DNA from 3 places in the Kitasatospora sp. NPDC096140 genome. Region 3 is predicted to be linked to each of the others. Evidence: riboswitches for the same ligand, from Rfam matches in the RefSeq annotation. Region 3 holds a riboswitch; each other region holds the start of a gene.

Region 1 (10,026 bases), on a different contig from region 3:
GGCCGCTCCGCAGCCGTCCGCGCCCGCTACCGCTCCGGCGCCCGCACCCGTGCCCACTCCGGTGCCCGTGTCCGCTCCCGCGCCCGTGCCCGCTCCGGTGCCCGTGTCCGCTCCGGCGCCCGTGCCTGCTCCGGCGCCCGTGCCTGCTCCCGCGCCCGTGTCCGCTCCGGCCCCGGCCGGGGGCCCGGCTCCGGCGCCGGCCCCCGTCGCGGCCCCGGCGCCCGCCCCGGCACCCAGCGCGCCGGTTCCCGCCGGCGGGACCGGGCACTTCGTGCTGCCGTCCGGGATGCCCGTCCAGCTGCCCGCCCACCCGCCGCAGCAGCACGCGCCCACCGGGCCGATCGCCGTCCTGCTGATCGGGCCGGCCGGGGCCGGCAAGACCACCGTCGCCCGGTACTGGGCCGAGCGCCGCCCGACCCCGACCGCGCACATCAGCCTGGACGACGTCCGCGAGTGGGTGCAGTCCGGCTTCGCCAACCCGCAGTCCGGCTGGAACAACGCCTCCGAGGCGCAGTACCGGCTGGCCCGCCGCACCTGCGGCTTCGCCTGCCGCAACTACCTGGCCAACGGCATCTCCTGCATCATCGACGACGCGGTCTTCCCGGACCGCCCGGCGATCGGCCTCGGCGGCTGGAAGCGGCACATCGGCCCCGGCATGATCCCGGTCGTCCTGCTGCCCAGCCTGGACTCGGTGCTGCGCCGCAACGCCCGGCGCAGCGGCAACCGGCGCCTCGGGGACGAGGAAGTGGCGCGCATCCACGGACGGATGGCCGGCTGGTACAACTCGGGGCTGCCGATCATCGACAACTCCTACCTGGACGTGGCCGGGACGGCCGCCGAGCTGGACCGCGTGATCCTGGCCCGGCTGATGGGCATGCCGGTCCGCTGACCTGCGGATTCGTGGAGCTGTCGGTGCCGGCTGCGATGATGGACCGGTCCTGTCGCAGCGCCCCGAGGAGCTGACGCCCGTGCCGGAAGGCCACATCATCCACCGCCTCGCCGTCCGGAACCGGAAGGCCTTCGGCGGGCGCCCGGTCCGGGTCTCCAGCCCGCAGGGCCGGTTCGCCGACGAGGCCAAGGTGATCGACGGGCAGCTGCTCACCGGGGCCGAGGCCACCGGCAAGCACCTCTTCCTCGGCTTCGAGGAGGGCGGTTGGGTGCACATCCACCTCGGGCTCTACGGCGGTTTCACCTTCGGCACCGGCCCGGCGCCCGAGCCGGTCGGCCTGGTCCGGCTGCGGCTGGAGGGCGAGGACGGCTACGCGGACCTGCGCGGTCCCAACACCTGCGCGCTCGTCACCGACGACCGGAAGGCCGCCGTCGTGGCCCGCCTCGGGCCCGACCCGCTGCGGGCCGACGCCGATCCGGAGGCGGCCTGGCGCCGGATAGCGGGCAGCCGGACGACGGTCGCCGCGCTGCTGATGGACCAGAAGGTGCTGGCCGGGGTGGGCAACGTCTACCGGGCCGAGGTGCTGTTCCGGCACGGCATCGACCCGTACCGGGCCGGGCGCGACCTCACCCGGAAGGAGTGGGACGCGATCTGGGCCGACCTGGTCGCCCTGATGCACGAGGGCGTCGCGGCCGGCCGGATCGACACCGTCCGCCCCGAGCACACCCCCGAGGCGATGGGCCGCCCGCCCCGCGTGGACGACCACGGTGGCGAGGTGTACGTCTACCGGCGGGCGGCGATGCCCTGCCTGGTCTGCGGCACGGACGTCCGCACGGAGGAGCACGCCGCGCGGAACCTCTTCTGGTGCCCGACCTGCCAGGCGGCCTGAGGAGCCGATCCGCCCTCCGGCGCGGCTCCCGGACCGTAGGCTGGGGCCGACCGGCCGGAGGGAGCAGGCAGATGGAGCAACGCCGGGTGGCCAACACCGTGTCAGGGACGGTGGGCGGCCACGTGGTGCAGGCCGACACCATCGGATCGGTGCACCTCCACCAGGTGGAGCCGCCGCCGAGACCTCGTCAGGTCCGGCTGCCGCACGGCCCCTTCGTCAACCGGGAGCCGGAACTCGCCGCGCTGACCGCGGCGTTGGGCCGGGTCGAGGGGGGCGGGCTGGGGATCGTGGTGTTCACCGGGCTCGGCGGGGTCGGGAAGACCGAGCTGATCGCCAAGTTCGCCGAGGAGCACCGGGACCGCTTCCCGGGCGGGGACCTCTACGCGGACCTCCTGGCCTACCGGCACCGGGGCGGGGTGGACCTCCCGTCGCTGCTGGCCGGCTTCCTGCGCGCCCTCGGGTCGGAGCCCCCGGCGGTGGAGGCGGAGCGCTTCACGATGTTCCGCACCGTCACCGCCGAGCGGCGGTGCCTGTTCTTCCTGGACAACGTCGAGCACGCCGCCGAGGTGCGCGCCCTGCTCCCGTCGAGCGGGCTGGTGGTGGTCGCGAGCCGGCGGCGGCTGCCCGCGCTGCGGACGGACGGCGCCGAGGTGCGGCAGCTCGGGCCGCTCGGTACGAGCGCCGGCACCGACCTGGTGCGGGCCTGGCTGGGCGCAGGGCGGGGCACGGACGGGGAGTTGGCGGCGCTGGTCGAGCTGTGCGGCGGGCTGCCGCTGGCGCTGAACGCGGTCGGCAGCCAGCTGCTGGACCGGGACAACCTGCCGGTCGGCCGGGTGGTGGCCGAACTGCACGACCGGGAAGGCGGATCGGCCTTGCTGGACGACGAGGAGAACGCCCTCGGCCCGACGTACGACCTGGTCCACGAGCGGCTGTCGCCGAAGGGCCGGGCGCTCTACCGCCTGATCGGCGTGCACCCGGGCCCCTTCGTGTCGGCCGAGTCGGCGTGCGCCGCGGGTGTCGAGCAGGCCGGCGCGGCGCTGGACGAGCTGCGCGCCGTCCACCTGGTCGACGAGGTGGTCGACGACGGCCCCGGGATCCGCTACCGCGCCCACGACGTGGTGCGGCTGCACGCCTACCGCCGCGCCCGCGACCTGCCCGGCCGGCTGGAACTCCTCGCCCGGGTGGTGGCCTACTACCGGGGCCGGGCCGCGCTGGCCGACCGGGCGATGGGGGAGCGGCTGCGGCTGCAGGAGGCCGGCGGCGAGGAGCTGCCCGGTTTCGCCTCCGGCGCCGACGCCCTGGAGTGGCTGCACGCCGAGCGGGCCAACCTGCGTGCGGTGGTGGAGGAGGCGGCCGAGCAGCAGTGGCACGGCGAGGTGTGGCGGCTCTGCGAGTCGCTCTGGCCGCTGTACCACGGCCGCAAGCTGTACGAGGACTGGATCGCGACCCACCGGCTCGGCGTCGAGTCGGCCCAGTGGGACAACCAGCCGGCCGCCGTCGTCCGGATGCGCAACCAGCTCGCCCGCGCCCACTTCGAGCGCAAGGAGTACCCGCTCGCGGCCGAGCAGTTGGCGCTCGCCGCGGAGCAGCTGCCGCTGGTGGCGGACCGCCGCGTGGTGGGGGTGCTGCACGAGACGGACGGCCTGCTCTGCCTGGCCGACGGCCGGCCCGGCGACGCGGTGGAGCGGTTCACGCTGGCCCTGGCGGAGAACCGGGGCGACGACCACGGTGAGATCGTCCAGAGCTACAACCTGGCGCAGGCGCTGATCGCCGACGGCCGGGCGGAGGAGGCGCTGACCGTGCTGGACGGTGCCGTCGCACGGGCCGCGGACACCGACGACCGCGACATGCTGATGAAGCTGCCGCTGGTCCGGGCCCGGGCCCACCGCGCGCTCGGGCAGCTGCGTCTCGCCGCCGTCCACGCCGGTGACTGCGCCCGACAGGCCGAGCAGCGCAAGCAGTACGCCAAGGAGGCGCAGGCGCACACCCTGCTCGTCGGCCTCGCGGCGGAGCTGGGCGACGAGGAGCTGGCGGAGCGCAGCCGTGAGCGGCTGCGGGAGCTGCGGGCACGGGACGGCCGGGAGGGCTAGGGCAGGGGCGGTCGGGACTCGGTGCCCGTGGCCGGAGCGGTCGGGGCGGCTAGGACGGGGAGGGGCGGGGCGGCTCGGTGGTGAACCAGACCCGGGTGCGGTGTTCGCCGGTGCGGACGGTGAGCCCGTGCTCGGGGAGGCCGGCCGGGTCGCCGCCGTCGGCGAGCCAGCAGGCCACGGCGGAGCCGAGCAGCAGCGGGTCGAGGCGGGGCTCGGGGCTGCCCCAGTCCGGTTCGGCGCGGGCTTCGAGGAGCAGCCCGGTGCGCAGCCGGAGCAGGTGGCGGGCCGGTCCGAGGGCGGCCACCGCGACGGCGAGGCCGGGGAGTTCGGCGACGGTGTCGGCGAGCCAGCGGGTGGCGGGGCGCTCGGCGCGGACCTCGGTGCGGGCCAGCACCTCGGCGGTGTAGCGCAGGGCGTCGCCGGGGTGCTCGTCGGTGAGAGCGTGGAAGCCGCGTGGGGTGTGGTCGGCCGGGTCGAAGGGGTAGCGCCGCAGTCCGACCTCGGTGCCCTCGCTCTCGCCCTCGACGTCGTACGCGGTGGGCGCGTCGGTGGTGCCGGGGCGCGGGACGGGCCCGGGGTAGGGCGGCAGGAGCGGTTCGTCCCCCGGTTCGTCCAGCTGTTCCAGGAAGGAGTAGAGCAGCGGGCGCAGCACCTCGGCGGAGCGGCCGCGGCGGCTCAGCGAGCGGTCGGTGAGCGGGCGCAGGGCGGCCGGGTCCCGCTTGGCCAGGGCCAGTTCGAGCTGGGCGGCGAGGTCGCCGTCGGGGTCGAGCAGGGGCGCGGCCTGCCCGAAGGCGTAGCCGGGGGAGCGCGGGTCGAGTTCGGCGGCGCCGGTGGCGACCAGCACGGTGGGCCGCTCCAGGGCGGCGCCGTAGACGGAGACCGAGCCGTGGTCGCCGATCAGGCAGTCGGCGGCGACCAGGGCGGCCTGCCAGCCCTGGTGCGGCGGGATCAGGCGCAGGCCCATCCGGCGGGCGGCGTCGAGCAGGGCCTCGGGGTCGTGGCGGCTCCAGATGTTGGGGTGCAGGACGACGGCGACGGCGTACTCGTCGGCGGGCAGCCGGCGGACCAGGCGTTGAGGCAGGTCGGGGCGGCGGCCGAATAACGAGTGCTCGCTCCACGTGGAGTTGACGACGACGAGCCGCCGGCCGTCGACGGCGCCGAGCGCGGCGCGGTAGGCGTCGCGGGAGCGCAGGCTGCGCAGCATCCGGTCGAAGCACGGGTCGCCGACCACCCGGGCGACGTCCAGTGCCTCGGGGCAGGAGACCCGCAGGCGGTCCAGCTGCTCCGGGTGGGAGAGGCCGAGGACGTCCACGAACACCCGCCCGCGGTGGGTGAGTTCCTTGCGGGAGAGGCCGGCGGCGCTGACCGTGTCGCCGGTGGACTCGGTGACCAGGCGGTTGTAGCCGGCGCCGTGCGGGAGCACGACGAGCCGGGCGTCCAGGCGGTGCATGGAGGAGTGCACGGCGCAGGAGACGGCCAGGTCGAAGCGGTGCCGGACGGCGTCCTCCCAGTCCAGCAGGGTGAAGCCGGGCAGGCCGTGCAGGTACTCGTCCAGGGCGCGATCGGCGAAGGCGGAGCCGGGGTTGACGGTGAAGTACCGCTCGACGCCGTCCGGGTGCAGCAGGGTGAGGACGTCCAGGACCCGGGTGGCGGAGGTGAGGGTGCGGGCGACCGCCAGCACGCGGGCCTTGACCGGTCGGGTGTTCCAGCGGTCGGCGGGCCAGGCGTGGGGGTGGGACGGCACACCATGATCGTACTCATCCGGGGTGCCGGTGCGGCCGCGTTTCCCGAGTGTCGGTCAGCCGGCCGCGGCGGTGGGCTCGTGGTGCTCGGCGGCGACGCACTCGTCGAGGAGGGGGCGCATGTCCTGGTCGACGAGCCGGTAGCGCACGACTCGTCCGTCCTTGTCGCCGGTGACCACGCCGGCCGTGCGGAGCAGCCGCAGGGCCTGGGAGACGGCGGGGTCGCGCATGCCGGTGGCGACCGCGAGGTCGGTGACGGCGAGCGGGCCCGCCCGGTGGAGGGCGAGCAGCAGGGCGAGCCGTCCGGGGTCGGCGAGCAGCGAGAACCGCTCGGCCCAGGACCGGACGTGCGCGGCGTCACCGATCGCGGCGATGGCCTCGCAGACCCGGTGTCCGTCGATGGTGCGGTGGCCCGCGCGGTCGGCCGGTACGAGATGCATGCGGACATTCTTGCAGGCGGGCGGCTGTGATCCTGGACACCTGCGCAGGTGCGCAGCCTTGCATGGGTCGGGGCCGGGCCCCTACCGTGTAGCCCGCCGTGGTGCTCGGGAAGACCGGTGACGGACCCTCAGGGGTCCGGAGTCCGGAGCGGCCCTCGCCACTGTGATCGGGCCGATCCCCCGTCCGCGGGGGAGCGCCGTCCGTACCCACGACGTCACTGGGCGCCTCGCGCACCCGGGAAGGCGGGTACGGGCGTGTCCCGTAAGCCAGGAGACCGGCCGCGGCATCTCACGAAGTGATTCCACGAGGTGCTGGAGCGTGATCCGCAGATGACCCTGCCCGAAACCGCCGCCGCGGAGGCCGCAGCGGCTCCCTCCGTGCTGCCCACCTTCCGGTGGCGGCGCGAGGACACCGTCCGCACGGCCGGGCTGATGGGCGTGATCCTGGCCATGCACGTGGTGGCCTTCGGGACGCTCATCTTTCTGGTGGCACCCGAGCGGTACGCGGTCGGTACCCAGGTCTTCGGGGTGGGCCTGGGTATCACCGCGTACACCCTCGGGATGCGGCACGCCTTCGACGCCGACCACATCGCGGTGATCGACAACACCACCCGCAAGCTGATGGCGGACGGCAAGCGGCCGGTTTCGGTGGGCTTCTGGTTCGCCCTCGGGCACTCCTCGATGGTGGTCATCATGGCCGCCCTGGTGGCGGGCGGCGCGCAGCTGGCGAACACGCTGATGGACGACGAGTCGACCACCCACAAGTGGCTCGGGGTGGTCGGGACGACGGCCTCCGGCGCGTTCCTGTACCTGATCGGGGCGCTCAACCTGGCGGCGCTGCTCGGGATCCTCAAGGTGTTCCGGGCGATGCGCGCCGGGCAGTACGACGAGGCGGAGCTGGAGGCGCACCTCGACTCGCGCGGCTTCATGGCCCGGGTGCTGAACCGGGCCACCCGGTCGATCACCCGGCCGGGGCAGATGTTCCCGGTCGGCATGGTGCTGGGCCTGGGCTTCGACACCGCGACCGAGGTCACCCTGATGGTGATGGCCGGCTCGGGTGCGGCCGCCGGACTGCCCTGGTACGCGATCGTCTGCCTGCCGCTGCTGTTCGCGGCCGGGATGAGCCTGTTCGACACCCTGGACGGGACGTTCATGAACTTCGCGTACCAGTGGGCCTTCGCCAACCCGGTGCGCAAGGTGTACTACAACCTGACCATCACCGGGCTGTCGATCGCGGTGGCCTTCATCATCGGCACCATCGAGCTGGTCGGGGTGCTGCACGAGAAGTTCGACCTCACCGACCCGGTGAGCGGCTGGATCGCGGACATCTCGCTGGACAACGTCGGCTACGCGATCGCCGGGCTGTTCGTGGTGGTCTGGGCGCTGGCGATCGGGTACTGGAAGCTCGCCCGGGTGGAGAAGCGCTGGGCGCCCGAGGGCTCGTGACGGGCCTGAGCCCGGGGGCATGAGCGCGGCTCATGACGTCGGGCATGAGCGTGACTCATGGGGTCCCATGAGGTCGGCTCATGGCGTCGGGGCATGAGCCCGGCTCATCCCACTGCGCCCCATGAGCGCGGCTCATGGGGCAGCGTCATGAGCGCCTCTCATGCGGCCGCGAGCAGCAGCGTTCCCGCGACGGCGAGCCCGGCGCCGACCACCTGGACCGGGCGCAGCCGCTCCTTGAACACCCCGCGTGCCATCAGCGCGGTGACCACGGGGTAGAGCGAGGAGAGGACGGCGGCCACCGTGGCCGAGCCGCGGTGCGAGGCCATCGCGAAGACGGCGTTGGCGACGACGTCGGCGAGACCGACCGCGGTGAGCAGCGGCAGCCGGGCCCGCAGTCCCGGCAGCAGGCCGGCCGCAGCCCCGGAGCGGCGCAGGCCGGCCACCAGGACGGTGCCGCCGACGGCGACGTTGCACAGCCGCTGGACGCACAGCACCAGCAGCAGGCCGCCGCCGGCCGAGGCGTGCGCGATCAGGGCCATCACCGTGCCGAAGCCGAGGGCGGCGCCCAGGGTGAGCAGCAGGGTGCTGCGGGCGGCGGCCCGGCCGCCGCGCTCGGGCCCGGAGGCGAGCACCACACCGGCCACCGCGACGGCGATCCCGGCGATCCGGCCGGGGCCCGGGCGGTCGCCGAGGGCGAGGCCGACGCCGACGGGCACCAGGACGGCGACGGTGGTCAGCGGCGAGACCACGCCCATCGGGCCGAGGGCGAGCGCGCGGTAGAAGGCGAGGACCGCGAACGGGCCGATCACCCCGGCCGCGACCGCGTACCAGAGGGCGGGGGAGGCGTCGGCCCAGCCGCCGGTGGCGAGGACGGCGGCCAGCAGTACGGCGGCGGCCGCCGCCTGGGAGGCGACCACCACGGCGAGCGCGGGCAGCCGCCGGGCGAGTGCGCCGCCGCCGAAGTCGGCGACGCCCCAGAGCAGGCTGGCGGAGAGCGCGAGCAGGGCGGTCACGGGCGGGCCCCGGACCGCAGGGGGCTGCCCGGGGCGGTGGGCCCGCCGGGCACGGAGGGACTCAAGGACAGCACAATGCACTCCGAAGTACAGTCGGATGGACTCGTTGCCGAGGTTTGGCAGCGTAGTGCAACAAACTGAACTTGCCGAACACTATTTCGTACTGTTTCGACCAGTGGACACACCGGAGGACTGACCGCGTGCCGGACCCCGACCTCGTCTCCCGGGCTCTCGCCCGGAACCTCAAGCGGCTGCGCACCGAGCGCGGTCACACCCTGGACGCCCTCGCCGCCCGCTCCGGGGTGAGCCGCGGCATGATCGTCCAGATCGAGCAGGGCCGTACCAACCCGAGCGTGGCCACCGTCGTCCGGCTCGGCGACGCGCTGGGCGTCTCGGTCGCCACGATGCTCGACTACGAGAAGGGTCCGGACGTCCGGATCGTGCCGGCCGACCAGGCCGTGCCGCTGTGGGCCGGGCCGTCCGGCGGTACCGGCACCCTGCTGCACGGGATCGAGGCGCCCGGCCCGCTGGAGCTGTGGAGCTGGCGGATGGAGCCGGGCGAGGAGTACTCCTCGGAGCCGCACCCGGCCGGGACGGTGGAGATCGTCCGGGTCGACGAGGGCGAGCTGACCCTGGTGCACGACGAGCGCGAGCACCCGGTGCCGGTCGGCGGCACGGTCTCCTTCGACGCCTCGTACCCGCACGTCTACCGCAATGCGGGGGAGCGGACGCTGGCGCTGACCATGGTGGTCTCGGTACCGCCGCCGCGCTGATCCCCGGCGCCGCCCCGGTTGCGGCCCCCTTGCTCGTATGCCGCAACGGCGCCTCCCCACCCGGGGAGGCGCCGTTGCGGCGTTCTCGGTGTCGACCGCCCTCAGTGGCGGGCGCCGACTGCCTTCGGTCGCGGGTGCCGGTCGCCGTCAGTGTCGGTCGCCGTACCGCTGGCGGAAGCGCTCGACCCGCCCCGCGGTGTCGAGCACGCGGGACTGGCCGGTGTAGAAGGGGTGGCTCGCCGAGGAGATCTCGACGTCGATCACGGGGTAGGTGTTGCCGTCCTCCCAGACGACGGTGCGGTCGCCGGTGACCGTAGACCGGGTCAGGAAGGCGAGGCCGCCGACCTTGTCGCGGAAGACGACCGGGCGGTAGGCGGGGTGGATTCCGGGCTTCATGGCGGGGTTCCTCCTGGGGGTCGGTCGGATTCGGGTTCGGGGCTGGGTGCGGGGGTGCTCAGCGCTCCTCGCGGAAGTCGACGTGCCGGCCCGCGACCGGGTCGTACTTGCGCAGGACCATCCGGTCCGGGTCGTTGCGGCGGTTCTTGCGGCTCACGTACGTGAAGCCGGTGCCGGCGGTGGAACGGAGCTTGATGACGGGACGCAGTTCGCTGCGGGCCACGGGGCGTCCTCCTGGGGTCGTGGTGCGGGTGTCCGGGGTGCCGGGCCGAAACCGTACACCGAAATGGATGTCATTTTCATCTGGTGTAACGTGAGCTCCGTCCTGCCCATTCCCGGACGCCAGGG
Region 2 (10,026 bases), on a different contig from region 3:
CCGGGGGTGAGCGTGCCCTGGTCGGCGCGGACCAGCCGACGGGTGACGCCCTGCTCGTCGCTGTGCAGGACGTCCTCGACGACGGCGTGGCCGTTGTCGCCCCACTCGACCGCCCAGCGGCCGGGGTGCAGGCTCTCCGGACTGCGGGTGAAGGTGACCCGCCCGGCGCCGACGCTCCGGACCACGACCGGCCCGGACTCCCGCCCGGACTCCCGCCCGGCGGTCACCGGACGGACCATCCGCTCGGAAGCCCGACGGCCGATCACCAGGACGACGGCCCCGGTTCCGACGGCGGCGGCCGCCACGACGGCAGCGGTTCCCCAGCGCATATCGTTCCCCGCTCTGTTGGTCTCGGACCGGACGGTGTTCGTGCACCAGTCCACCGGCGCCCCGCCCGCGCGGCCACCGGGCTGACCCGTCCGGGGCACGGCCTCCGGATCCGCACCCGCCGTCGGAGGGCCGGCCGCCTCCCCTTGTTACGCGGTCGGCCCGGTGGTGCCCGTTGTCACGCGGTCGGCCCGGTGGTGCCCGCGGTGTCGAGGAGGTGCCAGAAGCGGGGGGTGAGGGATCCGGCGGCCGGGGGCGGTGCGGTGCGGGCGGTGGCGCCCCAGTGGGTAGGGACGTGGTGCTCCTGGTGGAGGGCGGCGAGGGCGTCGGCGAGGGCGTCGGCGGGGGCGGGGACGATGCGGGCGAGGGCGCGGAGGTGGGGCTGCCAGCGGCCGGTGACGCACTGGCGGAGGAGGTGGTCGAGCGCCTCCCCGCGGCCGGTGGCCTCGACGAGTTCGGGCAGGCCGAGGCCGAGGACGTCGGCGAGGGCGCGGGTCTGTTCCTCGTCGCCCTCCCAGCGGTCGGTCAGTTCGGCCTGCCGGTAGGAGCCGAGGGTGGTGCCGGTGCGCTCGGCGACGGCCGCCTGGCCGAGCTCACGGGCGACGCGGTGGTCGCGCAACCGGACCGGACGGGTGTCCATCAGCTGGGCGGCGGGGCACCAGAGGGCGCGGGCGAGGGCGATGAACTCCGCTTCGCCGGGGCGCAGCTCGCCGCTCTCCCAGGCGAGGACGTGGGCGGGCAGCAGCCGTACGCCGTGCGCGGCCAGGCCCTCGGCGACCTGTTCGGGGGTGAGGCCGAGGGCGGCCCGGTGGGCGCGGGCGGCTGCGGGCGAGAACGGCACCGGGGGCGGGGCGGCGGGGGGCTTTCTGCGACGCATGCCACCGAACGCTAGGCGCGGACCACGGCGCGACCCCAGCGACCGAACCCACGAAGCGGCCGGCCCGGGGGCGGTGCCGCGCTGGGCGATCCCACAGCTCATCGGCCGCCGTCCCGTGTGACCAACCCCTCCGTGACCTCGGTTGACTCCCGGTTCGGCCGCGTGATGGGATCCTGGGGCCAATCGGAGGCATGGAGAGGAAGCCGGTGCGAGTCCGGCGCGGTCCCGCCACTGTCACCGGGGAGCACGCTCGGAAATCTCGCCACGGCGGGCCGTCAGAAGCCGCTGGAAGGCACCGGGGGTGCGTCCGACCCGGAAGCCAGGAGACTCTCGCCCCCGCTACGTCGATCCAGGGCGCGGACCCTGAGTGAGGACACGCACGCGATGCAGGCTGCCCCGCCCGGCCGGACTCCGAACTGCCTTCCGCCGAGCCGTCTCCCGATGAGCCGCCTCTCGATGAGTCGCCTTCCGCTGGGCTCCCTCTCGTTGAGCTGTCCCTCCATGAGCCGCCTTCCGGCGTGCGGCCGGTGACCGTCCGTCCTGCGGCCGGCCGCCGCTGGGGCCGCGCCGCCGCGTTCGCGGTGGGCGCCGTCGTGGGCTACGCCGCCGACGCCCGCTTCGCCGACCCGCGCCGGGGCCACCCGGTGGCCGTCTTCGGCAGCGCCGCCACCCGCCTGGAGCGGCGGCTGTGGCGCGACGACCGGGCGGCCGGGGCCGGGTACACGGCGCTGTGCGTGGGTACGGTCGCGGCGGGCGCCCTCGCCCTGGACCGTACCGTCGGCCGGCGACCGCTGGGCCGGGCCGCACTGGCGGCGGCCGCGACCTGGACCGTGCTCGGCGGCACCTCGCTGACCCGGGAGGCCCGCGCCATCGGCCGCTCCCTGCAGCAGGGCGACCTGCGGGCCGCGCGGGAGCGGCTGCCGCACCTGTGCGGGCGGGACCCGAGCGCGCTGGACGAGCAGCAGATCGCGCGCGCGGTGGTCGAGTCGGTGGCCGAGAACACCGCCGACGCCGTGGTGAACGCCCTGGCCTGGGGCGCCCTGGCCGGCACGCCCGGGCTGCTGGCCTTCCGCGCGGTGAACACCCTGGACGCCATGGTGGGCCACCGCTCGCCGCGCCACGCCCGGTTCGGCTGGGCCTCGGCCCGGCTGGACGACGTGGCGGGCTGGCCCGGCGCCCGGCTGACGGCCCTGCTGACGGTGGCCGCCGCCCCGCAGCCGCGGACGGCCTGGCGGGTCTGGCGGCGCGACGGCTCCTCGCACCCGAGCCCGAACGCCGGTCAGGCGGAGTCGGCGTTCGCCGGCGCGGTGGGCGTGCGGCTGGGCGGGACGCTGCAGTACGGCGAGCGCGTCGAGCACCGGCCGGTGCTCGGCGGGGAGCTGCGGCCGGTCACGGTCGACGACATCGAACGGGCCTGCACGCTCTCCCGGCGGGTGGGCGCGCTGGCGCTGGGTACGACGGTCGCGGGGCACGTCCTGCTGCGCGCGCTCCGTGGGAAGAGGGGAAGGGCATGACGAACGCGCTGCTGGTCGCCGGGACGACCTCGGACGCGGGCAAGAGCGTGGTCACCGCCGGCATCTGCCGCTGGCTGGCCCGCCAGGGCGTGCGGGTCGCGCCGTTCAAGGCACAGAACATGTCGTTGAACTCCTTCGTCACCGCCGACGGCGCCGAGATCGGACGCGCCCAGGCGATGCAGGCGCAGGCCGCCCGGGTGGAGCCGGAGGCGGCGATGAACCCGGTGCTGCTGAAGCCCGGCGCGGACGGCCGCAGCCAGGTGGTGCTGCTGGGCAGGCCGGTCGCCGAGGTGGGCGCGCTGGACTACCGCGAGCGCAAGCCCGTCCTGCTGGAACGCGCCCTGGAGTGCCTGGCCGATCTGCGCAGCCGCTACGAGGTGGTCGTCTGCGAGGGCGCCGGATCGCCCGCCGAGATCAACCTGCGCGACCGCGACATCGCCAACATGGGCCTGGCCACGGCCGCCGGGCTGCCCGTGGTGGTGGTCGGGGACATCGACCGGGGCGGTGTGTTCGCGGCGATGTACGGCACGCTGGCGCTGCTGTCCGCGGAGGACCAGCGGCACGTGGCGGGCTGGTTCGTCAACAAGTTCCGCGGCGACGCGCGGCTGCTCGCGCCCGGCCTGGAGATGCTGCACGGGCTGACCGGCCGTCCGGTGCTGGGCACCCTGCCGATGCTGCCCGGGCTGTGGCTGGACGCCGAGGACTCGCTGGACCTGTCGACCGTGGTGGACCGGGTCGACGGGCGCGGCCCGGTCGGGGCGGACGTGCTGCGGGTGGCCGTGGTGCGCTTCCCCCGGCTGTCCAACTTCACCGACGTGGACGCGCTGGCGCAGGAGCCCGGCGTCCTGGTGCGCTGGGCCACCAGGCCGGAGGAGCTGGCCGACGCCGACCTGGTGGTGCTGCCCGGCACCCGGGCCACCGTGGCGGACCTCGCCTGGCTGCGCGAGCGCGGCCTGGAACCGGCGCTGAAGGCGCGCGCGGCGGCCGGGCTGCCGATCCTCGGGGTCTGCGGCGGCTACCAGATGCTGGCGCGCGGGATCGTCGACGAGGTGGAGTCCAAGGCGGGCGCCGTCGACGGGCTCGGCCTGCTGCCGACGCAGGTGCGGTTCGGCGTCGAGAAGGTGCTGGCGCGGCCGGTCGGCGAGGCGTACGGCCGGCGGGTCGTGGGCTACGAGATCCACCACGGGGTGGTGACCGTGGAGGGCGGCGACAGGTTCATCTCCGATGACCGGGGGCAGAGCCTGGACGGCTGCCGGGCGGGCTCGGTCTGGGGCACGACCTGGCACGGCGTGCTGGAGAACGACGGCTTCCGCCGCGAACTCCTGCGCGAGGTCGCCGACCTGGCCGGGCGGGCGTTCGTGCCGGCCCCGGACACCTCGTTCGCCGAGGCGCGCGAGGCCCGGCTGGACCGGCTGGGCGACCTGATCGAGGAACACGCGGACACCGACGCGCTGTGGAAGCTGATCGAGGGCGGGGTGCCGGCGGCCGGATCGCTGCCGTTCCTGGCGCCCGGGGCACCTGGGAGTGACGCATGACTGACGTCCGCTATCCGTTCACCGCGATCGTCGGCATGGCCGACCTGCGGCTCGGGCTGCTGCTGAACGCGGTCTCCCCCGCTGTGGGCGGCGTGCTGGTGCGCGGCGAGAAGGGCACCGCGAAGTCGACCATGGTGCGCGCGCTGGCCGGCCTGCTGCCGTCCATCGCCACCGTTGAGGGCTGCCGCTTCGCCTGCGACCCGGCCGCGCCCGACCCGCAGTGCCCGGACGGGCCGCACTCCGCCGCCGTGAGCCACGAACGGCCGTCCCAGCTGGTCGAGTTGCCCGTCGGCGTGGCCGAGGACCGGATCGTCGGCTCGCTGGACCTGGAGCGCGCACTGGCCGAGGGCGTCAAGGCGTACGAGCCCGGACTGCTCGCCCGGGCGCACCGCGGCGTGCTGTACATCGACGAGGTGAACCTGCTCCAGGACCACGTGGTGGACCTGCTGTTGGACGCCGCCGCGATGGGCCGCTCGTACGTCGAGCGCGAGGGCGTGTCGGTGCGGCACGCGGCCCGCTTCCTGCTGGTCGGCACGATGAACCCGGAGGAGGGCGAGCTGCGGCCGCAGCTGCTCGACCGGTTCGGCCTGACCGTCGAGATCGCCGCCACCCGGGACCCGGCCGAGCGCGCCGAGGTGGTCCGGCGCCGGCTCGCGTACGACGCGGACCCGGCCGGCTTCGCCGCGCGGTTCGCCGAGGAGGAGCGGGCGCTCGCCGAACGCATCACCGCAGCCCGGGAGTTGCTCCCCAAGGTCGAGCTGACCGATGTGGCGCTGCGTCAGATCACCGCGGTGTGCGCCGCGTTCGAGGTGGACGGCCTGCGCGCCGACATCGTGATGGCCCGCACGGCCGTCGCGCTCGCCGCCTGGGACGGTCGCACCGAGGTGCTGGAGGAGGACGTCCGCCAGGCCGCCCGGCTGGCGCTGCCGCACCGGCGGCGCCGCAACCCCTTCGACGCTCCGGGGCTGGACGAGGAGCAGCTGGAGCGGACGCTGGAGGAGCACTCCCAGGGCGACGACGATCCGGAGCCCGAGGGCGACGGCCCGGGCCCGGAGGGCGGCCCCGAGGGCGGCCCCGACGGCGGCGGCCCGGACGGCGGCGGGGCGCCCGAGCCGTCCGCCGACGGCGCACCGGAGGCGCCCGCGGCGGACGGACCGGACGGACCGGACGACGCGGAGCAGCAGCCGCAGCAGCCCGTCCCGACCCAGCACCCCTCCCCCGCACGGGAGTCGGCGCCGGTCGCGGCCGGGGACCCGTACCGGACCAAGCTGTTCACCGTCCGCGGCACCGGCCACGGCGCCCAGGGCCGCCGCTCCCCCGCCGAGACCAACGGCGGCCACACCATCCGCGCCCGCCGCCCGCAGGGCGCGCTCGGCCGGCTCCACCTGACCGCGACCCTGCAGGCCGCCGCGCCGCACCAGGTGGCGCGCGGGCGCAGCGGCCGGGCGCTGGTGCTGCAGAAGGACGACTTCCGCGAACAGGTGCGCCAGGGGCGGGAGTCCAACCTGGTGCTGTTCGTGGTCGACGCCTCCGGATCGATGGCCGCCCGGCAGCGGATGACCGCCGTCAAGGGCGCTGTACTGTCCCTGCTGATGGACGCCTACCAGCGGCGCGACAAGATCGGCATGATCACCTTCCGCGGCACCGGCGCCGAGCTGGCGCTGCCGCCCACCTCCTCCGTGGAGGTCGGCGCGGCCCGGCTGGAGTCGCTGCCCACCGGCGGGCGGACCCCGCTGGCCGAGGGGCTGCTGCGGGCCCACGAGGTGCTGCGGGTCGAGCGGCTGCGCGACCCGAGCCGCCGCCCGCTGCTGGTCGTGGTGACCGACGGCCGGGCCACCGGCGGGCGCGACGCGCTCGCCCGCTCCCACCGCGCGGCCGCGCTGTTCGCGGCGCAGGGCACGGCGAGCGTGGTGCTGGACTGCGAGTCCGGCCCGGTCCGACTGGGCCTGGCCCGCACCCTGGCCGGGCAACTCGGCGGCACCGCCGTCAGCCTGGACGAGCTGCGCGCCGAGGGCGTGGCCTCGCTCGTCCGCGAGAACCGTCCCACGACCGTCCGCGACAACCGCGCGACCACCCTGCGAAAGGCGGCCTGACCCATGCCCAAGGGCGTCCCCGAGAGCGTCCCCGACGACGGCCTGACGACCCGTCAGCGCCGCACGCTGCCGATCACCGCCGTGCACACCGGCCCCGGCAAGGGCAAGTCCACGGCCGCGTTCGGCATGGCGCTGCGGGCCTGGAACCAGGGCTGGCCGGTCGGGGTGTTCCAGTTCGTGAAGTCCGCCAAGTGGAAGGTCGGCGAGGAGAACGCGCTGCGCGTGCTCGGCGCCTCCGGCGAGGGCGGCACCGTCGACTGGCACAAGATGGGCTCCGGCTGGTCCTGGATCCAGCGCTCCGCCGAGCAGGAGATGACCAGCGAGGAGGCGGCCAAGGAGGGCTGGGAGCAGGTCAAGCGCGACCTCGCGGCCGAGACCTACCGCTTCTACGTGCTCGACGAGTTCACCTACCCGATGCACTGGGGGTGGATCGACGCCGACGAGGTGGTGTCCGTGCTCAAGGACCGCCCGGGCAGCCAGCACGTCGTCATCACCGGCCGGTACGCCCCCGAGGCACTGACCGACTTCGCCGACCTGGTCACCGAGATGACCAAGGTGAAGCACCCCATGGACGCCGGCCGCAAGGGCCAGCGCGGCATCGAGTGGTAGATCGAGTGGACCGTTGAGCACAATCCCCCGCCTCGTCGTCGCCGCACCCTCCTCCGGCGCCGGCAAGACCACCGTCGCCACCGGCCTGATCGCGGCGCTCGCCGCGCGCGGGCTGGCGGTGTCGCCGCACAAGGTCGGCCCGGACTACATCGACCCGGGCTACCACGCGCTCGCCGCCGGGCGCCCGGGCCGCAACCTGGACGCCTTCCTGTGCGGGCCGGAACGGATCGCGCCGCTGTTCCTGCACGGCGCGGCGGGGGCCGACGTCGCGGTCGTCGAAGGCGTCATGGGCCTGTTCGACGGGGCCTCGGGGCGCGGCGAGCTGGCGTCCACCGCGCACGTCGCCAAGCTGCTGCGGGCACCGGTGGTGCTGGTGGTGGACGGCTCCTCGCAGTCCCGCTCGGTGGCCGCGCTGGTGCACGGCTTCGCCTCCTGGGACCCGCAGGTGCGCCTGGCCGGGGTGATCCTCAACCGGGTCGCCTCCGACCGGCACGAGCACCTGCTGCGCGAGGCCCTGGAGGAGGGCTCCGGCGTGCCCGTGCTGGGCGCGCTGCGCCGCTCGGCGGCGGTCGCCACGCCGTCCCGCCACCTCGGGCTGATCCCGGCGGTGGAGCGCTCGGCGGAGGCACTGAAGGCGGTCGCCGACATGGGCGACCTGGTCGCCTCCTCCGTCGACCTGGACGCTCTGCTGGAACTCGCCCGCACCGCGCCCGACTTGGACGCCGAACCGTGGGACCCGTCGGCCGAGGTCACCCCGGTGGCCGGGCGGCCGCGGATCGCGGTGGCGGGCGGCGCGGCGTTCTCCTTCTCGTACGCCGAGAACGCCGAACTGCTCGGCGCGGCAGGGGCGGAGGTCGTCCCGTTCGACCCGCTGAACGCCACCGCGCTGCCGGCCGGGACGGCCGGGCTGGTCATCGGCGGCGGCTTCCCGGAGCTGTACGTACGGGAGTTGAGCGGGAACGCCGCACTGCGCTCGGCCATCGCCGCGTTCGCCGCCTCGGGCGGGCCGATCGCCGCCGAGTGCGCCGGACTGCTCTACCTGGGACGGGAGTTGGACGGCCTGCCGATGTGCGGCGTGCTGGACACCGGCGCCCGGATGACCGAACGCCTCACCCTCGGCTACCGGGAGGCCGTCGCGCTGCACGACTCGCCGCTCGCACCGGCCGGCACCCGGCTGCGCGGGCACGAGTTCCACCGGACGGTGTGCGAACCGGGCGCGGGCGAACACCCCGCCTGGGGCTGGCACTTGCCGACCGGGCCGCGCACGGAGGGCTTCGCCGGGAGCAATGTGCACGCCTCCTACCTGCACCTGCACTGGGCGGGGGCTCCCGCGCTGGCGTCGTCCTTCACGGCCGCGGCGGCCGCCCACGGCGGCAGACCGTAGGATCCGCCCATGCATGTGATCGTCCTCAACGGCGGCTCCAGCTCCGGCAAGTCGAGCATCGCCCGCTGCCTGCAGGAGCTGCTGCCCGAGCCGTGGCTGCACCTCGGCGCGGACACCATGGTCGACGCGCTGCCGCCCGCGCTGCGTGACGGCGGCGAGGGCATCGGCGGCCTGGACGGCGGGGACGGGACGGTCGAGGTCGGGCCGGCCTTCGCCCGGCTGGACGCCGCGTGGACGATCGGGGTGGCGGCGATGGCCCGGGCCGGCGCCCGGATCCTGGTGGACGAGGTGTTCCTCGGCACCACCGCCTCGCAGGCCCGCTGGCGGGCGGCGCTGGACGGCCTGGACGTGCTCTGGGTCGGCGTGCGCTGCGAGCCTGCGGTGGCCGCGGCCCGGGAGGCCGCACGCGGCGACCGGGTGGCCGGGATGGCCGCCGCGCAGGCGGAGGCGGTGCACGCGGGGGTCGCATACGACCTGGTGGTGGACACCTCACGGGCCTCCGCCGCCGAGTGCGCCCGCACCATCGCCGCGCGGGTGGGCGCGGCGCAGGCCTGACGGCGCAGCCCGGACCCGACGGCGCGGCCGCCACGGGGTGGGCCGCCATGGGGTGGACCGTCATGCGGCGGGCCGTCATGCGGCGGGTGGGCGCCGCGCGGGCCGTCGCGGCGTGGGCCGGCGCCGCGTCCGTCCGGTGGCGCCGGATCAGTCCCGGTCGAGCAGCGAGGCGAGGTAGCGCGCCGTCTCCTCGCGCAGTTCCTCCGGCACCGGCGTGCGCAGGTGTCCGCTGCCGGCCGTCGCATTGAACAGCACCCCGTCGCACCAGCGGACCAGCCGCCGGGCGTCGGCCACCGGATCGACCGAGCCGCACCGGGCGAGCAGGGCGGCGGCGATGTCGGCGAAGCGCGCGCCCAACCGGTCGTAGACGGCGCGCAGTTCGGGCCTCCGGGTGGCCTCCAGGGCGAGTTCGAGGCGGGCCAGGGTGACCTGGCGTCCGGTGGTGAGCGCCTGGAGGAGCAGGTCGGCGCCGACCCGTTCGAGCAGTTCCCGGGGCGAGGCGTCGGCCGGGGGCTCGCCGGTGAGGACGGGGTGGTCCTCGGTCTCCCGCGCGACGATCCGGACCAGCGCGACCTCCAGCAGGGCGGCCCTGGTCCGGGCGAGGTTGGAGGTCGATCCGGCAGGCAGCCCGGCCTCCTCGTCCACGGCGCGGTGGGTCAGCCCGCGCAGGCCGCGTTCGGCGATCAGGGTGATGGCGGCGTCGGCGATCAGGGTCGGGCGCGGGGGTGTCATGGGTCCGATCATGGCCTTTCTCCTCGGACGATCCCAACCCACTACGGCAGCAGTCCATCGGAACTACATGTGTAGTACGGTACGCACAGCGGCAACTACAGCCGTAGTGTGAGCGTCGGAGAGGAGCCCATCCATGGGCAGGCACCAGGCGATCGTCATCGGCGGCGGCATCGGCGGGCTGGCCGCCGCCCTCGCCCTCCACCGACAGGGCGTCCCCGTGACCGTCCACGAGCGCGCCGCCTCGCTCGAACCCGTCGGCGCCGGACTCGCCCTCGCCCCCAACGCCCTGCGCGCCCTCGACCGGCTCGGCGTCGGCGCACGCCTGCGCTCCCTCGCGAACAGTCACCCCGCCGTCGGCCTGCGCCACCCCTCCGGCCGCTGGCTCGCCCGCACCGACACC
Region 3 (10,026 bases):
GGCGTCGGTGAGTTCGGCGGGAACCTCGCGGTGCGCGGCCTCGTACTCCTCGATCCGGTCCGCACGGACGCGGGTGTGCAGGGCGGTCCTCATGGCTGCTCCGCGGGCTCGGGATCGGTGGTGCCGACGGTGGCGCCGGTGGTGCCGACGGTCGTGTGGATGGTGGTGTCGGTGGTGTCGACGACGATGACGTGCAGGGTCCGGGGCCCGTGGACGCCCTCGACCCGGTCGAGTTCGATGTCGCTGGTCGCCGACGGGCCGGAGACGAAGGTCATCGGCCGCCGCGGGTCGAGGCGCGCGAGCGCCGCGGGGACGTCGTCGACGATCTGCTCGGCGCGGACGACGCACAGGTGGTAGTCCGGGACGAGGGTGAGCGCGCGCCTGCCCTGGCCCGGCCCGGTGTCCAGGGCGATGGTGCCGGTGACGGCGATGCCGACGGCCGCGAGCGTGACGGCGCCGTCGAGGGCGTCCAGGGCGGAGACGTCCAGGGGCTCCCGGTGCCACTCCCATTCCCCGGACGGCAGGGCGTCGTCCGGGAAGCCGGCGGGCACCGCCAGCCGCCCGGCACCGCGCGCGGTGAGGGCGGCGGCGATCGCCCCGGGCAGTCCGGCCGGTCGGGTCCGGGTGACCGTGGCGCGGTAGTCGGCGACGCGTTCGGCGAACAGGGCCACCAGGTCCTGCCCGGGGGCGGTGTGGCCGCGCCGGTAGGAGCGGGGTACGGGCAGGTCGTCCGGGCCCTCGTCGGCGGGGACGTCGGCGAGGGCGGCCCGGATGCGGGCGAGGACGGTCTCGCGGCTGGTCATTCGCTCTCCCTGTTCCTGCGCCACCAGGTGCGGAAGGACTCGGCGGGCGGTGCGGGGGTGTCGCGGGTGTCGGACCAGCCGTGCAGCGGGCCGGGCAGCCGGCCGATCCACCCGCCCCGGGCGAGGGCCCGGCCGCCGAGCGAGGCCGCCTTCTGGGCGGCGGTGAACAGCGCGGGGGAGTCGAGGACGGTGGCGGCGGCCTTCATCGCCAGGGACTCCGCCGATCGTCCCCCGGCCTCGACCACCTCGGCCCGCAGGTGGACCAGCAGCTTCGGGATGTCGATCTTCACGGGGCAGGCGTCGTAGCAGGCCCCGCAGAGCGTGGAGGCGAAGGGCAGCGACGCTGCGCTGCTGTTCTTGTCACTGCCGACGCCGACGAGCTGCGGGGTGAGGACGGCGCCGATCGGCCCGGGGTAGACCGAGCCGTAGGCGTGCCCGCCGGTGCGCTCGTACACCGGGCAGACGTTGAGGCAGGCGGAGCAGCGGATGCAGGCGAGGGCCTGGCGGCCGACGGTGTCGGCGAGGGTGTCGGTGCGGCCGTTGTCGAGCAGCACGAGGTGGAAGTCCTGCGGCCCGTCGCCCTCGGTCACCCCGGTCCAGGCGGAGGTGTAGGGGTTCATCCGTTCGCCGGTGGAGGAGCGGGGGAGCAGTTGGAGGAACACCTCCAGGTCGGCCCAGGCGGGGAGGACCTTCTCGATGCCCATGACGGTGATCAGGGTCTGCGGGAGGGTCAGGCACATCCTCCCGTTGCCTTCGGACTCGACGACCATGACGGTGCCGGTGTCGGCGACGGCGAAGTTGGCACCGGACACGGCCACCTTGGCGGTGAGGAACTTCTCCCGCAGGTGCAGCCGGGCCGCCTCGGCCAGTGCCTCGGGGTCGTCGCTGAGGCCGTCGGGTGCGGGGCGGCCCCAGTGGCCCATCTCGGCGGCGAACAGGTCGCGGATCTCGGTGCGGTTGCGGTGGATCGCAGGCACGAGGATGTGCGAGGGCCGGTCGTCGCCGAGCTGGACGATCAGTTCGGCGAGGTCGGTCTCGTACGCGGTGATGCCGGCTTCGGCCAGGTGCTCGTTGAGGCCGATCTCCTGGGTGGCCATCGACTTGACCTTGACCACCTCGCGCTCGCCGGTCGCTCGCACGAGATCGGTGACGATCCGGTTGGCTTCGGCGGCGTCGGCGGCCCAGTGCACCGTTCCGCCGGCCGCGGTGACCGTCTCCTCCAGCCGCAGCAGGTGGTGGTCGAGGTGGCGCAGGGTCCGGGTCTTGACGGCGTCGGCGGCGGCGCGCAGCTCCTCCCAGTCGTCCAGCTCGGAGGCCGCGGCGAGGCGCTTGTCGCGGATGACGGTCGTCGCCCGCTTCAGGTTGGCCCGCAGCCGGGTGTCCCCGAGGGCTTCCCGGGCGGCGTCCGGGAAGGACGGCGAGCCCAGCCACACCACGCCGCGGTCAACCGGGGTGGTCCCGGGCACCTTTCCGGTCATGGCCGTCCTCCTTCGGTCGTGGCCAGGATCTCGGCCAGGTGCATGGTCCGCACCGGGGCGGCCTGCCGGGACAGGCCGCCACCGATGTGCATCAGGCAGGAGTTGTCGACCGTGCACAGGACGTCGGCCCCGGTCTCCAGGACGGCGTCGACCTTGTCGAGGAGCATCGCGCCCGAGGTCGCGGCGTTCTTGACGGCGAAGGTGCCGCCGAAGCCGCAGCACGAGTCGGCGGCCGGGAGTTCGACCAGGTCGAGGTCCTCGACCGCGCGCAGCAGCCGCTGCGGCCGGTCGCCGAGGCGCAGCCCGCGCAGCGAGTGGCAGGTCGGATGGTAGGTGACCCGGTGCGGGAAGCGCGCACCGACGTCTGTGACGCCGAGGACGTCGGTCAGGAACTCGGTGAACTCGTGCACCCGGGGCGCCAGTTCGGCGACCTGTCGACGCAGCTCCGGGGGGCTGTACTCCTCGGCGAGGGCGGGGTGGTGCTCCCGGACCAGCCCGGCACAGGACGCGGACGGCGTGACGACCGCGTCGTACTCGCCGAAGGCGCGCGCGAACCGGGCGATCAGCGGGACGGCGTCCGTGCGGTAGCCGGTGTTGACGTGCATCTGCCCGCAGCAGGTCTGGTCCTGCGGGAACTCCACGGTGTGGCCGAGCCGTTCGAGGACGCTCACCACGGCCCGGCCGGTGCCGGGGAACAGGGTGTCGTTTAAGCAGGTGATGAACAGCGCGACGCGCATCAGGGTGCCTCCTGCGGGGTCGGGACGTCCGGTGGGAGCAGATCGCGGTCCTTCAGTTCCACCCACAGCTCGTCGGGGACCGGGTGCCGGAGCATCGCGGCGGCGTCCCGGGCCTCGCCGGCGTTGCGGGTGCCGACCAGCACGCTGACCACGGCGGGGTGCCCGAACGGGAAGCGCAGCGCAGCGCCGCGGCGCCGAGCAGGAGAGCCCGCCCTCGCTCCAGCCGCTCGCCACGCCGTCCGGATCCACCACGACCCCAGCCGTGGGCGCGTCCCGCATACCAGCCGAATCCACGAGCCAGACCTCCGTCCGGGTAGCGGTGCACGCCGGAACGGGATTCCGGCCGCTGCGTCCCAGCGTAGGGGTGGCCCCCGCCCGCGTGCTCCCAGCACCCGGGCGGAGCGTCACGGCACGATGACGAGCTTCCCGCGGGTGTGGCCGGTACGGCTGGCGTCGAAGGCCGCGCCCGTCAGTTCCAGAGGGAAGGTCCGGGCGACCTCCACCGTCAGGGCTCCGCGGTCGACCGCCGCCGCCAGCTCGGCGAGCTTCGCGCCGTCCGGGCGGACCCAGATCCAGTGGCCGCCGTGCTGCTCCACGGTCGGATCGGCGACGGAGACGTGCCTCCCGTCGTCGGTGAGCACGGCCCTCGTCGTCTCCAGCTGGCCGCCGACGAGGTCGGCCACGGCCGACACGCCGCCGGGCGCGAGCGCGCGCACGCGCTCGGCCAGCCCCTCCCCGTAGGCCACCGGTTCGGCGCCCCGCTCGCGGACGAAGGCGTGATTGCGCTCCGAGGCGGTGCCGATCACCCGGGCCCCGCGGTCGCGGCCGAGCTGGACGGCGAGGCTGCCGACTCCGCCGGCGGCGCCGTGGACCAGCAGCACGTCGCCGTGGCCGACCCCGAGCCGGTCCAGGCAGCGCAACGCGGTCAGGCCGGCCAGCGGCAGCCCGGCCGCCTGCGCCCAGTCGAGCGCGGCGGGCTTGCGCGCCACGGACGGCGCGGCGACCGCGACGTACTCGGCGAAGGTGCCGGCCTGCACCACGTCCTTGCGGGCGTAGGCCATCACCTCGTCCCCGGGCGCGAATTCGGGGGTGTCGGGGCCGGTGCGGGTGACCACACCGGCCACGTCCCAGCCGGGGACGACCGGGAACACCGTGTCCATCATGCCGTCCAGACCACCCGCCATGACCTTCCAGTCGACCGGGTTGACGGAGGCCGCCCGGACCTCGATCAGCACCTGGCCGGGGCCCACCTTGGGGTCGGGCAGCTCGCCGTACCGCAGGCGGGAGTTGTCCTTGGCGTACGCGTCGTAGGTCACCGCTCGCATGAACTGGCCTCCAGGGTGGCGATGCCGGCCCGGGGCCCACCGCCACCGGGTGGGCGGGCACCGTCGGCCACGCTATGCCGCGGGCGGACGCCCGGCACCCTCGCCCACCCGTCGGAGCGAACCGGGCGGTGACGAACGGTCCGGGGCCTCCGGGCCGCCCGGGACACCACCGTGGAGCTGCGCCTGCCCGAGCCCGCGGGCAACCCCGTCCTGACCGGCGGGGACGGCCGGGCGGTCGTGGCCGCCGCCGTCCCCGGCGACGAGCGGCGCTTCCGGGTCCGCCTCACGGCGGGCGGGGTCTACCGGCTCTCCCGCCCCGGACCGGCCGTCGGGCACTGACGGGGACACCGGGCGGTCGGGCACTGGTCCGTCCGGACGCGCTGACCCGGAGTCACGGCCCAGGCGTCGTACGGCCCAGGCGTCGCACGGCCCGGGCGTCCCGGCCCGGACCGCTACCGTCCGTCGGGCGGGGGAGGGATCGTGGCGGTGCCGGGCGCCGGTTCCGGCCAGACCAGCAGCACCGGGCAGGGCGCGTGGTCGACGACGAAACGGGTCGCGGGGTCGAGGCTGTGCGGTCCGAGGCGGGTGCGGTCGCCGTCGCGGGCGAGGACGAGCAACGCCGCGCCCTCGGTGGCCGCGACGACCTCGCGCTCGACCCGTCCGGTCCGCTCCACCCGGGCGCAGGGCCGTCCGAGCCGCTCGGCGGCGGCGTCGAGGAGTTCCCGGGCGGAGGCCGCCGCCAGGGTCTCCACCCGGGTGCCGGGGTCGCGCTCGCGGTGGCCGCGACCGAGCAGCCCGGCGAACGCGCCGTGCGCGACGCCGGGGACCTCCTGGCCGCTGACGTGGAGCAGGACGATCTCCGCCTCCCGGGGTGCGTGGGCGCGGGCGGCGTCCACGCAGGCGGGCCAGGTGCCTTCGGTGATCCAGACGACGACGGTCACGCGGTCAGCCTCCGATGATGTGCAGGGACCCCCACAGTGCCACCACGGCCGTCACCAGGGCAGCGGGCACGACGAGCAGTCCGAGCCGGGTGAACTCGCCCAGGCCGACCTCGGTTTCGTGCTCGCGCACGATGCGCCGCCACAGCAGCGTGGCCAGCGAGCCGGCGTAGGTGAGGTTGGGGCCGATGTTGACCCCGAGCAGCACCGCCAGCACCGCCCCGGCGCCGGACGGCACGGCCAGCGGGAGCAGGACGAGGGTGGCGGGCAGGTTGTTGATGACGTTCGCGAGCACCGCGGCCAGCGCCGCGGTGCCCAGCAGCGCGGGCAGCGAGGTGCCGTGGGGCACGAGGTGCCCGAGCGCGGAGGCCAGCCCGTTGTCGACCACGGCCCGGACCACGATGCCGAGCGCCAGGACGAAGGCCAGGAACGGTACGGCGGCCGAGCGCACGATCGCCACCGGGGTGGAGCGCCGCCGGACCAGGGCCCGGACGGCGAGCACCAGCGCGCCGGCCAGCGCCGTCCAGGCCGGATCGACGCCGACGATCGAGGTCAGGACGAATCCGGCGAGCGTGCAGGCGACGGTGACCAGCGCGAACAGCGGCATCTCCGACGCCTCCGCCTCGCCCGCGGCCGGGGCGCCCGCGTCCAGATCGGCGGCGAAGAACCGGCGCAGCACCACGTACTCGACGGCGATGGCCGCCAGCCACGGCAGCGCCATCAGTGCGGCGAACCGGGTGAAGCTCAGCCCGCTGGCGGCGAAGGCCAGCAGGTTGGTGAGGTTGGAGACCGGCAGCAGCAGCGAGGCGGTGTTCGACAGGTGGGTGCAGGCGTACAGGTGCGGTTTGGGGCGCGCGCCGAGCCGGGCCGCGGTGACGAACACCACCGGCGTCAGCAGCACCACGGTGGCGTCCAGGCTGAGCACCGCCGTGACCACCGAGGCGACCACGAACACCTGCACCAGCAGCCGCCGCGGACTCCCGGCCGACGTCCGGGCCATCCACGCCCCGCAGGCACGGAACAGGCCCTCGTCGTCGCACAGTTGAGCCAGCACCAGCACGGCCGCCAGGAACCCGATCACCGGCCCGAGCCGCTGCGCCTCAGCCACCGCGTGGTCCCAGGAGATCGCGCCCGTGGCGATCGCCAGCCCGGCCGCCGGGACCGCGACCACCGCCTCCGGCCAGCCCCACGGCCGTACCACCGCGCAGACGAGTACCAGCACCAGCAGGCCGACGGACAGCGCTTCCGCGGATGACGTACTCAGGGTCTTGCTCCTCGCAGGTGACGGTGACCACCCACCGATCCGGAAACACGCAGGTGAGCCGGTAGGAATGTACCGGCTGGCCGCCGCACCGCCGGTGTCGGCGCGGGGGCTCGGTGCGCGCCTCGCCCGGTGGCGGGCGGGCCGATCGCGCCATCGGCCCGGCGCCCGGTGCGTGGGATTCCGATGGCGCGGCGCGCACCCGGACCTCTGGACTTACTAGGACGTCCAACTATATGGTCGACGGCAGGTCCGCGGTGTCAGGGAAGCCGGTGTGAGTCCGGCACGGTCCCGCCACTGTGACCGGGGAGTCCGTCCTCGCAGGAGACGGCCACTGGCAGCCAGCCGGGAAGGCCTGAGGGCGTGCGGTGATCCGGGAGTCAGGATACCGGCCGCGGGTGATCCGTGTTTTCCACGAGGATGGAGACGACACGCATGACTCCGGGCTGCTCCCGTTCCGCTGCTCCTGGTGGTCCCGTGCCGATGGCTGTCGGGGCCCACCTGCCCTGACGGTCCGTCAACCACCGCATGCCGGGGCGGCGCACGACCGTGCGCCCCGCCGTCCGGCGGCGGCCTCCATTCCTCCTCTCCCGACCCGTTGAGAGAAGGAACCGATGGTCCGTGAACTGACCCACTTCATCGCCGGGAAGCGCACACCCGGGACGTCCGGTCGCTTCGGCGACGTGTACGACCCCAACACCGGCCGGGTGCAGGCCCGGGTGCCGCTCGCCGACCGCGCCGAGGTCGAGGCGGTGATCGCCGACGCCGCGCAGGCCCAGCCCGCGTGGGCGGCCTGGAACCCGCAGCGCCGGGCCCGCGTCCTGCTGCGCTTCCTGCAGCTCGTCGAGCAGGAGAAGGAGGAGCTGGCCCGGCTGCTGTCCGCCGAGCACGGCAAGACCGTCGCCGACGCCCACGGCGACCTCCAACGCGGCCTGGAGGTCGTGGAGTTCGCCGCCGGGATCCCGCACCTGCTGAAGGGCGAGTTCAGCGACAACGCCGGCACCGGCATCGACGTCTACTCGATGCGCCAGCCGCTCGGCGTCGTCGCGGGCATCACGCCGTTCAACTTCCCCGCGATGATCCCGCTGTGGAAGGCCGCGCCCGCACTGGCCTGCGGCAACGCCTTCGTCCTCAAGCCCTCCGAGCGCGACCCGTCGGTGCCGCTGCGGCTGGCCGAGCTGTTCCTGGAGGCCGGGCTGCCGCCGGGCGTGTTCAACGTGGTCAACGGCGGCAAGGAGGCCGTGGACACCCTGCTGGAGGACCCGCGGGTCGAGGCACTGGGCTTCGTCGGCTCGACCCCGATCGCCCAGTACGTCTACGCGACCGCGGCTGCGCACGGCAAGCGCGCGCAGTGCTTCGGCGGCGCCAAGAACCACATGATCGTGATGCCCGACGCGGACCTCGACCAGGCCGCCGACGCGCTGATCGGCGCCGGCTACGGCTCGGCCGGCGAGCGCTGCATGGCCATCTCCGTCGCCGTCCCGGTCGGCGAGGAGACCGCGGACGCCCTGGTGGCGAAGCTGGTCGAGCGGATCGCCGCGCTCAAGGTCGGCCGCTCGGACGACCCGGCGGCGGACTTCGGCCCGCTGGTGGGCCGCGACGCCCTGGAGCGGGTCCGCGGCTACCTGGACCTCGGGGTCGAGGAGGGCGCCGAACTCGTCGTCGACGGACGGGACTTCCGCCTGGAGGGGCACGAGGACGGCTACTTCCTCGGCGCCTCGCTGTTCGACCGGGTCACCCCGGAGATGCGGATCCACCGCGAGGAGATCTTCGGCCCGGTGCTCACCGTCGTCCGCGCCGCCGACTACGAGGAGGCGCTGCGGCTGCCCAGCGAGCACGAGTTCGGCAACGGCGTGGCCATCTACACCCGGGACGGCGACACGGCGCGGGACTTCGCCCGCCGGGTGAACACCGGCATGGTCGGCGTCAACGTGCCCATCCCGGTGCCGATCGCCTACCACACCTTCGGCGGCTGGAAGCGCTCCGGCTTCGGCGACCTCAACCAGCACGGCCCGGACTCGATCCGCTTCTACACCCGCACCCGCACCGTCACCTCGCGCTGGCCCTCCGGGGTCAAGGAGGGCGCGAGCTTCACCATGCCGACGATGGGATGAGCGCCGTGCACGATCTCACCGAGGACCAGCGCGCCATCGCGGAGACGACCCGGGCCTTCGCCGACGAGTACCTGGCACCGAACGCCGTCGAGTGGGACCAGGCCAAGCACTTCCCCGTGGACGTGCTGCGCAAGGCGGCGGACGTCGGTCTGGCCGGCGTCTACGTGCGCGAGGACGCCGGCGGTTCCGAACTCTCCCGCCTGGAGGGGGTGGTGGCCTTCGAGGCGCTGGCGACCGGCTGCCCGTCGATCGCCGGCTACCTGTCCATCCACAACATGGTCGGCTGGATGATCGACCGCTACGGCAGCACCGCGCAGCGCTCCCGCTGGCTGCCCGGCCTCTGCACGGCCGAGCACCTGGGCAGCTACTGCCTGACCGAGCCCGGCGCCGGCTCCGACGCGGCGGCGATCGCCACCCGGGCCGTCCGGGACTGCGACCACTGGGTGCTGGACGGCGTCAAGCAGTTCATCTCCGGGGCGGGCGACTCCCGGATCTACGTGGTGATGGCCCGCACCGGTGGACCGGGAGCCGACGGGGTCTCCGCGTTCGTCGTCGAGCGGGACGACCCCGGCGTCTCGTTCGGGCCGAACGAGCGGAAGATGGGCTGGAACGCCCAGCCCACCCGGCAGGTCGTGCTGGACGGTGTCCGGCTGCCCGCCGACCGTCTGCTCGGCGCCGAGGGCGAGGGCTTCCGGATCGCCATGAGCGGGCTGAACGGCGGCCGGCTCGGCATCGCGGCCTGCTCGCTCGGCGGCGCGCAGGAGGCGCTGGAGCGCGCCACCCGCTACCTGGCGGACCGTGCGGCGTTCGGCGCCCGGCTGCTGCACGCCCAGGCCCTGCAGTTCCGACTGGCCGACATGGCAACGGAGTTGGAGGCGGCCCGGGCACTGGTGTGGCGGGCGGCCGGCGCGCTGGACCGGGGCGATCCCCGGGCGCCGCAGCTGTGCGCGATGGCCAAGCGCTACGCCACCGACACCGGCTTCGACGTCGCCAACCAGGCCCTCCAGCTGCACGGCGGCTACGGCTACCTGGCCGAGTACGGCATCGAGAAGATCGTCCGCGACCTGCGGGTGCACCAGATCCTGGAAGGAACCAACGAGATCATGCGCGTCATCGTCGCCCGCGGCCTGACCGGAGCCGCGTGATGGCCGGTCACGACCTCGACGAGGTCGTCCTCCAGCGCGAGGGCCGGACCGGACTCATCGTCCTCAACCGGCCGGCGGCCCTGAACGCCCTCACCCACACCATGGTGCTGCGCATCGCGGAGGCCCTGGACACCTGGGAGCAGGACGACCGGGTCGAGTCCGTCGTCATCACGGGGGCCGGGGACCGCGCGTTCTGCGCCGGCGGCGACATCGTCGCCATCCACC

The links. Region 3 has a riboswitch for cobalamin ahead of ABT048_RS19630 (CoA-acylating methylmalonate-semialdehyde dehydrogenase). Riboswitches for the same ligand answer to the same signal wherever they lie in the genome.
Region 1: another riboswitch for cobalamin. It lies ahead of nicT (Nickel transporter NicT); the one in region 3 lies ahead of ABT048_RS19630 (CoA-acylating methylmalonate-semialdehyde dehydrogenase).
Region 2: another riboswitch for cobalamin. It lies ahead of ABT048_RS12425 (cobalamin biosynthesis protein); the one in region 3 lies ahead of ABT048_RS19630 (CoA-acylating methylmalonate-semialdehyde dehydrogenase).

What each region holds. Positions count from the first base shown of each region.
Region 1 covers NZ_JBEOUW010000009.1:179,622-189,647, reverse strand. The annotation lists gene ABT048_RS12025 (AAA family ATPase) at 1-889, shown strand, start outside; gene ABT048_RS12020 (Fpg/Nei family DNA glycosylase) at 969-1,778, shown strand; gene ABT048_RS12015 (AAA family ATPase) at 1,850-3,868, shown strand; gene ABT048_RS12010 (hypothetical protein) at 3,918-5,612, opposite strand; gene ABT048_RS12005 (ArsR/SmtB family transcription factor) at 5,667-6,050, opposite strand; cobalamin riboswitch at 6,133-6,348, shown strand; gene nicT (Nickel transporter NicT) at 6,381-7,496, shown strand; gene ABT048_RS11995 (EamA family transporter) at 7,655-8,509, opposite strand; gene ABT048_RS11990 (helix-turn-helix domain-containing protein) at 8,710-9,282, shown strand; gene ABT048_RS11985 (type B 50S ribosomal protein L31) at 9,430-9,678, opposite strand; gene rpmG (50S ribosomal protein L33) at 9,737-9,901, opposite strand.
Region 2 covers NZ_JBEOUW010000010.1:903-10,928, forward strand. The annotation lists gene ABT048_RS12415 (alpha/beta hydrolase family protein) at 1-329, opposite strand, end outside; gene ABT048_RS12420 (helix-turn-helix domain-containing protein) at 506-1,204, opposite strand; cobalamin riboswitch at 1,402-1,533, shown strand; gene ABT048_RS12425 (cobalamin biosynthesis protein) at 1,732-2,718, shown strand; gene ABT048_RS12430 (cobyric acid synthase) at 2,715-4,253, shown strand; gene ABT048_RS12435 (putative cobaltochelatase) at 4,250-6,346, shown strand; gene cobO (cob(I)yrinic acid a,c-diamide adenosyltransferase) at 6,350-6,955, shown strand; gene ABT048_RS12445 (cobyrinic acid a,c-diamide synthase CobB) at 6,969-8,339, shown strand; gene cpt (chloramphenicol phosphotransferase CPT) at 8,355-8,894, shown strand; gene ABT048_RS12455 (TetR/AcrR family transcriptional regulator) at 9,042-9,638, opposite strand; gene ABT048_RS12460 (FAD-dependent monooxygenase) at 9,760-10,026, shown strand, end outside.
Region 3 covers NZ_JBEOUW010000017.1:91,190-101,215, reverse strand. The annotation lists partial or broken gene ABT048_RS19675 (L-rhamnose mutarotase) at 1-93, opposite strand, end outside; gene ABT048_RS19670 (LutC/YkgG family protein) at 90-803, opposite strand; gene ABT048_RS19665 (LutB/LldF family L-lactate oxidation iron-sulfur protein) at 800-2,281, opposite strand; gene ABT048_RS19660 ((Fe-S)-binding protein) at 2,278-3,018, opposite strand; gene ABT048_RS19655 (hypothetical protein) at 3,018-3,170, opposite strand; gene ABT048_RS19650 (NADP-dependent oxidoreductase) at 3,423-4,343, opposite strand; gene ABT048_RS19645 (hypothetical protein) at 4,515-4,682, shown strand; gene ABT048_RS19640 (universal stress protein) at 4,796-5,284, opposite strand; gene ABT048_RS19635 (arsenic transporter) at 5,289-6,545, opposite strand; cobalamin riboswitch at 6,770-6,953, shown strand; gene ABT048_RS19630 (CoA-acylating methylmalonate-semialdehyde dehydrogenase) at 7,157-8,656, shown strand; gene ABT048_RS19625 (acyl-CoA dehydrogenase family protein) at 8,653-9,801, shown strand; gene ABT048_RS19620 (enoyl-CoA hydratase/isomerase family protein) at 9,801-10,026, shown strand, end outside.